2 regions of the Rossellomorea yichunensis genome follow, and region 2 is predicted to be linked to the other one. Evidence: riboswitches for the same ligand, from Rfam matches in the RefSeq annotation. Region 2 holds a riboswitch; the other holds the start of a gene.
The links. A riboswitch is a leader RNA that binds a small molecule or an ion and turns the genes downstream of it on or off. The one in region 2 is predicted to bind cyclic di-AMP.
Positions count from the first base shown of each region.

Region 1: another riboswitch for cyclic di-AMP. It lies ahead of RSX31_RS08730 (hypothetical protein); the one in region 2 lies ahead of RSX31_RS15580 (potassium channel family protein).

Region 1 covers NZ_JAVYAD010000003.1:176,004-180,221, reverse strand. Annotated here, with positions in the region: gene kdpA (potassium-transporting ATPase subunit KdpA) at 1-992, opposite strand, end outside; gene RSX31_RS23330 (potassium-transporting ATPase subunit F) at 1,015-1,089, opposite strand; gene RSX31_RS08730 (hypothetical protein) at 1,215-1,679, opposite strand; cyclic di-AMP (ydaO/yuaA leader) riboswitch at 2,044-2,186, opposite strand; gene RSX31_RS08725 (DUF2294 domain-containing protein) at 2,427-2,795, shown strand; gene RSX31_RS08720 (DUF4030 domain-containing protein) at 3,021-4,067, opposite strand; gene RSX31_RS08715 (RNA polymerase sigma factor) at 4,054-4,218, opposite strand, start outside.
Region 2 covers NZ_JAVYAD010000005.1:336,677-340,894, forward strand. Annotated here, with positions in the region: gene RSX31_RS15575 (TrkH family potassium uptake protein) at 471-1,793, opposite strand; gene RSX31_RS15580 (potassium channel family protein) at 1,797-2,453, opposite strand; cyclic di-AMP (ydaO/yuaA leader) riboswitch at 2,694-2,832, opposite strand; gene RSX31_RS15585 (DUF1206 domain-containing protein) at 3,034-3,879, shown strand; gene RSX31_RS15590 (polysaccharide deacetylase family protein) at 3,932-4,218, opposite strand, start outside.

The sequences.
Region 1 (4,218 bases), on a different contig from region 2:
GATTGACCGGTACCGAACCGCACTTCCTTCCCTTCCATACTGCCTTGATCGGTCTGGATCCCCATGGCATTCAGTGCCGGGTTTCCTTGAGATTCATAGAATAGGGCCGTTGAAAGGAACACAACGAAAACCATAACCATCGATACAAACAGGACACGTCCTTGCTTTGGATTCCCGACCATCTTTCCATACGTAAAAGGCAGGGCGGATGGAAGCAGGAACATTAACAGAATCTGAATAAAGTTGCTGATGGCATTCGGATTCTCAAAGGGATGGGCGGAATTGACGCCGAAGAATCCTCCACCATTATTCCCAAGTTCTTTAATGGACAAGAACGTTCCGACAGGACCACGGGCGATTTCCTGGCTACCACCTTCAATCGTGTTCACTGTAACCGATGGCTCCAACGTTTGTGGGGTCCCTAACGCTATGAAAATAAAGCCAGTGACAAAGGCGATCGGCATGAGAACACGAGTAATGGCCCTGAATAAATCGACAAAGAAGTTACCGATTTCAGCACCTGTCAGCCCTCTTACAAAGGCGATGGCTACCGCCAAAGCCGTTCCCGGTGCGGCGAACATCATGAAGAGAATACCGATCATCTGTCCAAGGTAGGAAAGACCTGATTCCCCGCTGTAATGCTGAAGATTTGTATTGGTCATAAAACTGATCGCTGTATTAAAGGCAAGGGTGGGATCCATTCCAGGATTGCCACTGGGATTCAATGGCAGGACCCCTTGCATTCTGAAAACAAGATAAACAATGAAAATCATGAAACCGTTCGTGAAGACAAGCTCCAATGCGTATTGCTTCCAGGTTTGATTTACTTTTTTTATTCCACTGACCTTGAAAAGTAAATGTTCAAATGGACCAAAAATTTGGTCTAAAGGCGTATGATTATAGTCGAACGCCTTTGCCAAATAGACTCCGGCCGGCTTTGCAATCAGAATCATTGCCGCCAATGTAATGATGATGGATAGAATGGTCGTCATCACCTGTGATACCCCCAACTAATTAGAATTTTTCAGGATTGAATAATACATAAAATAAATAAAGTGTAATAACTGCCGTTACACCAAGTAAGAGCATCATGAGTCCTTACCTCCTCGATCCACCACAGTGGAGGACCAATTGGCAACCCCCGACATTAAAACCGGGAGAAGGAAGAAAAAACCGATCATTATGAAATCCAACATGTGTAAAACCTCCTGATATTATCTTAGAAAACACGAAACATTCCTGCTTTTTGTATACACGACATATCTTGCACCGATTGACTGATAAAGGCGCACTGGATAACCATGGACACCCGTGACCACTATGATTGGTGCGGACGTACTGTTTTGAATGATTTTCATCATCGATAACGTATCTGAAAAGTGACTTTCAAATACGATGACCTTATTGAAATGATTTCGATGATCGAGAAATTCTTCATATTGACCTAGCCCCATGACATCTTGAAACCCTCGCCCCTTCAGAACTTCGACAACTTGTGGAATGGATGAAACAAAACAGCAAGCATGGGATCTATCTAAGCAATCCTCTATTTCCTGCAGCATTTCCCAAGTGGGGATATAAACAAGCGTTGTACCCTTTTGCCGTTCTTGAATGAACACATTAATCCTCCTTCCAAATGCAGTCATCACACCTCTACCATTCCTTACTACAGAGATCATTGAGGCACACCCTAGAAAAAGACATGGACGGTCATCCAAAAGATCCCCTTACAGGAAGAAAGATCCACCTTCAGAAAACAAAAATAGACCAATGCTCACTTTTCCCCCAGTATGACAGGCAAGAGCAAAGATGAATCAGCATCCTGAAAGAATGCGATCCTCTGACATCTCTTGTTCATCTGAAGAAAAAGTACACATTGGTCTACTTAACGCCTAGCCGGCTGTTATAGCCTTCTATGCATTCTGTCTTCCATGTTCACTTCTTCAAAATAGGCATAATAAAAAGACCTACTTATTAGTCAAGCTGCCCCTTTTGCCATTATGAAAACAACAAAAAAAGCCCCCTGAAAAAGGTGGTCTTTATGACCTCCTTCGCTTTAGCCGACGAAGTTAGCTGACGGGTAGGATGGCGAAAGAGTTTTAATCTCATCCCTTCTACATACGTAGAATTAACCCCACTTGATTGGGTCCTCCGTTCTCGTTTCCGAGACTAGGCCGAAATATTGAGCTGTGCTTTACAAGGAATATATTACTCCCGGCTTATTGAATTTGTAAATTATTAAAAATCTCTAAATCTAGCTAAATAGGTTTATTTTTCTAACGAAAATCATCAAATACTCTAAATCTCTAACTGATTCGAATTATTTCAGCTATTTTATTCTATGAAAATTAATGATTGACAACTTTTAACACGTCTGAGTAAGATAATCCTTGAAATTGATCTGATAGTGGCAAGGGGGAGAAAACGTGAAAATCTCTAAACGACGATTAGAAGCTGAATTAAGCGAAGCCTTCATAAAAATGCAAAGAGAACTGATCGGCCGCGGTCCACAGGAAACCCGAACATACATCTTAGAGGACATGGTCATTGCAAGGTTCAAGGGCGTGTTAACGGTTGAAGAAAAACACCTTGTCGAGCACGATAAAGGTAGAGTCCTCGTGAAACAAATGCGTCAGGTATTGCGGGAAATGTACAGCCAAAACATCGAAGAGATAGTAGAACAGCATACAAAATGCAAAGTCCTGTCGAGCCATAGTGACATCAGTACGAAAATGGGAGAGCGTATGGAGGTATTCGTACTCGATAAGAATCTTGAAAAGCAGTTAGAAAATTAAACAACTGAATGTATATTTATAAGTAAATTCGAAAGTTTCTATTATCTCTTTATAAATATAGGAAGCCCTGAATCTATCGAGCCGCATCCTCAAAGATTCAGGGCATTAAAGATTGTTACCCTTACACCGGTGACTGAAGAAGCTAGGGAACTCCAACCCCTTACTGTTGAATCTAATTCCACTATCCCTACATGCCACCTTCGCTCAGAGGGTCTGACCTCAATTTCAGCTTGTGATTTCCACAAATGATTCTCCATTCTTTAATAAGAATTGAATGGTATACTCGTCATTACGAATTTGCTCTTTCGTTTCTGGTAAAGCTAAATATTCTTGTACTGCTTTTTCAATTTCTTCAATATGTTCTTGAGAAAGTGGTTCATCCAAATCCGTTTTTATCCATACATAAGAGTGTCCTTTCTTCACATTGTACGATAGTCCTGCCAATTGATAAGTCGATTTCCCTGCCATTGCGTCATATATATCAGATGAAATAAAGGACCAACGATTATCTTGCTGACGATGTTCTAAGTTGAAAGTATCCACCTCAATACCTTTCACATCTAAATTTTGTAATTCTATTTCTTTTTCAATATCTGCAATAATTTCCTTTGACTCTTCAATATGGTCGGGCATATCAATTGTGACGATTGTTGTAGCGTCAGTTCCCTTAATTCCCGCTAACTCATACTCTGCCTCTTCGGCATATCCATAGGATGCGAATACTTCCTTCACAATCTCCCGTACCTGGTCATAAAGTTTTTTAGAATCTTCGCCTCGCTCATTATTGGGAACTTCAGGTGCTTCGATAATCTTTAATTCGTACTCGTCATACCCATTTTCATATAGATAATTTGTGATCTTAGATTCAAGGTCTTCTTTTGCTTGCTTTAATGTAGATTCTTTCAAAACGAGTGAAATTTCAATGGTGAATGGAGATGGTGTTGTCCCTACGGAATTAACAGTGTATCCTTCCTTTTCGACTAATTTAAAGAGCTTAGATGTTAAATCAGGATTCTGTTGTCCATCTGACACATTAGGAGTGATAGAAATTGGTAACACTTTCTCTACAATACTTGCCATCGTCGTTGAGTAGAACGGAGATATGACAATAAAGAGCATACACGCTGCTGCAATCCAACCATATTTTTTAAAATGGCTCTTTTTATTTTTATATGTACTCTTCATTATTTTACTTCTAAGTTGTTCTTTCGATTTGTCTGCTATCTTAAATTGGTCTTCTAATTCTTTAAATTGATCATTAGAGTATTTCATCGATTATCCCTCCTTTACTCAATACCTTCTTCAATTCAACTAGCGCCCTTTTTAACGTCATTTTCACTTTACTTTCTGACCAGTTTAAAACAATAGCTGTTTCTGCTGTTGAAAATTCTTTTAACTTCCTTAAAATGATGACATGCCTATA
Region 2 (4,218 bases):
ATACAAAAAGCTCCTATTATAGGAATATTGAGCGTTTTTTTTATAAAATATCTATATAGGAGTAAAAGAAAATTTTATGTTTACTCATGAATCGAGGGATCATTAAATTATCTTTCAAATGAACTAAACAATGCTCCCACCGTAAGTAACTTCATTTAAAGAGAGTAGTAGCCGTATTCTATATTAAGCTTTGCCATGAATTTTTTTATAGATGGTAAGTGGAACTGCGAAGACTATTGCGGATTTCCGGCGTGCCCAGACCCCGTTCTGCTAAGCTTAGAAGGCTCGCCCGAACGCTATCTGCAAGCTGAGCGGTTCCCCTTATCATCTAGCAAACATTTATTGACAGAGCCCTGGCAGATTCAATTTTATTTATCAACAAGCTTTACGAAAAGAGCCTAAAAAAATAAAAAAACAGCTCCCCCACTTACCCGCAGAGGGCAAAATGAAGAGAGCCGGTTGGTTGAGCATTAACCTGTTAAAATATCTTCTTTTGGATAGCGGATCTTTTCTTTGTCTGGTCTGGATAGGGAGAAGGCCAGTGTGAGGGGGCCAAGTTTCCCGACAAACATCACGATGATAATGATCCATTTACCTATCGCTGTCAAGGATCCTGTAATCCCCATGGACAACCCCACCGTTCCAAAAGCTGATACCACTTCAAAGAGAATAGCCAGGAAAGAAGCATTCTTTTCCGTCATATCAAGGAAAAACAGGGCCGTAAAAACAAGGAGGACACTGATCATCGACACAGCCAAAGCTTTAAAAATATAGTTTTGATCGATCGTACGACGAAAAATACGAATTTCTCTTTTCTCCTTTAAGAAAGCAAACACACTCAATGAAATCACAACAAAGGTGGTCAGCTTGATTCCTCCACCTGTTGAAGCACTTCCGGCCCCGATGAACATCAAAAGAATCGTAAGCAGCAATGTGGAGCGTTCCATGCTGCCATAATCAAGCGAGTTAAAACCGGCCGTACGGGGGGTGACCGCTTGAAAATAGGAAGCGAATAGTTTATCAAGGAATGGTAACTGAGCCAGTGTATTCGGGTTATTATACTCCAAGATGAAAATCATCATAAAAGCGAATACATTGATGACAAATGTCCCTACTACCATGATTTTCGTATGGAGGGAAAGTTTGCGAATCGTTTTCGATTTCCATAGGTCCACTAAAACAGTGAATCCGATCCCTCCTACAATAAACAGAAACGAAATTGTGATGTTGACGATGGGATTTCCCACGTACCCCATTAAACTATCGGACCACAGAGAGAATCCTGCATTATTAAATGCGGAAATCGAATGAAATATACTGACGTAAAGCCCTCTTCTCCAACCGAATTCAGGAACCCATTCAGACGCCAGTAATAGGACGGCAAATCCTTCAACAAGGAAGGAAAAGATAAATAAATATTTTACAAGCTTGATGACCCCTCCTACAGACGTCTGATTTAATGCCTGTTGAAGAAGAAGCCGTTCTTTAAACCCGATTTTCTTACCGAGCATCATAAAGATCAAGACGGCAAAGGACATGATGCCAAGTCCCCCGATTTGGATCAGACTCATAATGACCACTTCTCCAAAGAGGGTGAAGGCATCTCCTGTATCAACGACCGCAAGCCCTGTAACCGTCATGGCGGAAGTCGTCGTGAACAAGGCATCAAGCCATGTAATCGATTCTGTGGTGGCAAACGGCAGCTTAAGCAAACCCATTCCTACTATGATGAAGAATAGAAATGTCACAACGAGAAGTTGAGGAGGGCTTAACCGGATCACCTTATGTTTCATAGGTTATACACCTTCTTTTTCAAATCGATTGATATCCCTGTTATGTCCAATGACGATCAATAGATCTTCCATTTTTATGACTTCATCGGCAGAAGGAGATACAATGACTTCCTCCCCGCGGTGAATGGCAATGATATTACAACCGAATTTCGCCCGGACATCCAGATCAATTAACGTTTTGCCCGCCACCTTTTTAGAGGCACGCACTTCAACTATACTGTGCTCTTTGGATAGTTCGATATAATCAATGATCTTTTCTGACGTAATGTGATGGGCAATTCTCCGCGCCATGTCACGTTCAGGATGAATGACTTTATCGGCCCCGATACGGTCCAATACCTTCTGATGATAAGAGTTCGAAGCTTTGACCCATACTTCTTTAACCCCTAATTCTTTTAAAAGTAAGGTGGTAAGAATACTTGCTTCTATATTATCCCCAAAGGACACGATCACGTGATCAAAGTTTCTGAGTCCAAGGGATTTCAATACAGATTCATCCATGGCATTCGCCTGCACGGCATGCGTGGCAATGTCTACATAATGCTGGACGACATCATGATGAATATCAATGGCTAACACTTCAACATCCAGATCAGCCAATTCCTGAACCAGATTCCCTCCAAATCTCCCTAATCCAATAACCGCAAATTGCTTTTTCATGATGAAATCCTCCAAAACCTTTTTAATAGCTTAACCATCTAGTACTTCTTCATTACAACAAAAGCCCAAGTGACTTCAAAAGAAGCGATAACATAAGGCGAACCTGGCGGGGCTTCCTGTGCCTTTATGGCAGGTTTGACTCATGACTTCTCGCCTCCAGCCTCCTGAGCCGGACTTCTAAACAACGCAAAAAGACCAGCAGGAACTAAGCCTGTGGTCATCCATAATCGATCACAAGTATCATCCTCTCCCATTACGCTTACGAGGTTAGCTGACGGATTCGGGTTATGGAAGTAGCCCTACCTTTCAAAAGAAAGGATTCACCCCTTTAAAATACTCGGGTCCCCCGCTTCAAAAATGAATTAAGCGATAAAGAATATTCATTTGATGATAGATATATTACTCCTCTCCTAATTCGTTGTAAATAGGTTTTATGTAAAAATTTTTTAAATGAAAAACAGGCAAAATTATCTCAATCCATCCAGCATTTACTGTTCGTTAAAAAGGTTTCTCTTTTCTGTATCAGGGGAATAGCATACATAAGTATTACGAAAATAGAACCAGAAGGGAAGAAGTGTATATGGCCGGAGTTTCATCCATTACAACATCAAGAAGTTCATCTGTTTCATCAAATGATATAAAACCTTGGATTAGAGGGTTTGCACGGATTGGATTCATTTCAAGAGGGATTGTTTATATACTGATTGGCACATTGGCCGTTATGGCCTCACTCGGGATAGGAGGAAGCACTTCAGACTCGAGTGGTGCCTTTGCAGCAGTGGCGAGCAAACCTTTTGGGGAAGTCCTTCTATGGATATTAGGTCTCGGCCTGATCGGAATTGTTCTTTGGCACCTCATTCAAGTGGTAAAAGATCCGGAACATGTGAGAAATGACGGGAAATCAATGTTTAGAAGACTCGCTAATCTGATCACCGGGATTGCTTACGGTTCTTTGACTTATAATGCTTTCGCCATTGCGATGCATGCCAAAAGCTCCGGTTCGGGATCGAAACAAACCTTATCTGCTAAGTTATTATCTCAGCCCTTTGGTCAATGGGTTGTAGGAATTGTCGGACTTATCATTATTGGATATGCACTCTATGAAATTCATAATGCTTATACAGAAAAATACACGAACAAATTTAAACGGCATGAAATGTCCGAGAAAGAATGGGAATTGGGAAGAAAAACCGGAAAGCTCGGGTTATATTCCCGAGGCACCGTCTTTTTACTGATCGGTTATTTCTTTATTCAAACGGCGATCACAGCCGATCCGGATAAAACACAAGGATTGGATGGTGCACTTTCCAAGATAGCTCAACAACCTTATGGACAATGGCTGCTGGGAATTGTAGCCGCAGGATTGATCCTTTATGGCGTGTTTCAAATTTTAACAGGTAAAAACCGTCATATGAGCATTTATTAAGAATGAAAAGGAGCAGCCAAAGGGCAGCTCCTTTTTTCTTCTGGCAACATTGTTAAAATGTAACTGGATTCATTTCTTCTGTTAAAGCCTTCATATTATATCCTTGATCAGTCAACTTCTTAAGTAAAGAATCTAAATAAGCGAGTGTCGTAGGTTTTTCATGAATAAGAATGACTTTTGGCTGGTTTTCAAATGAATAAGAAGCTAACTGATCCATGACATTCTGAACATACTCCCCACTATGATATTTCCAATCTTCACTATCTACATTCCAATCCCATAAACTAAATCCTTCTCTCTTTACTGCTTTCAAATATTCCGGCTTCATATTGGGTACGG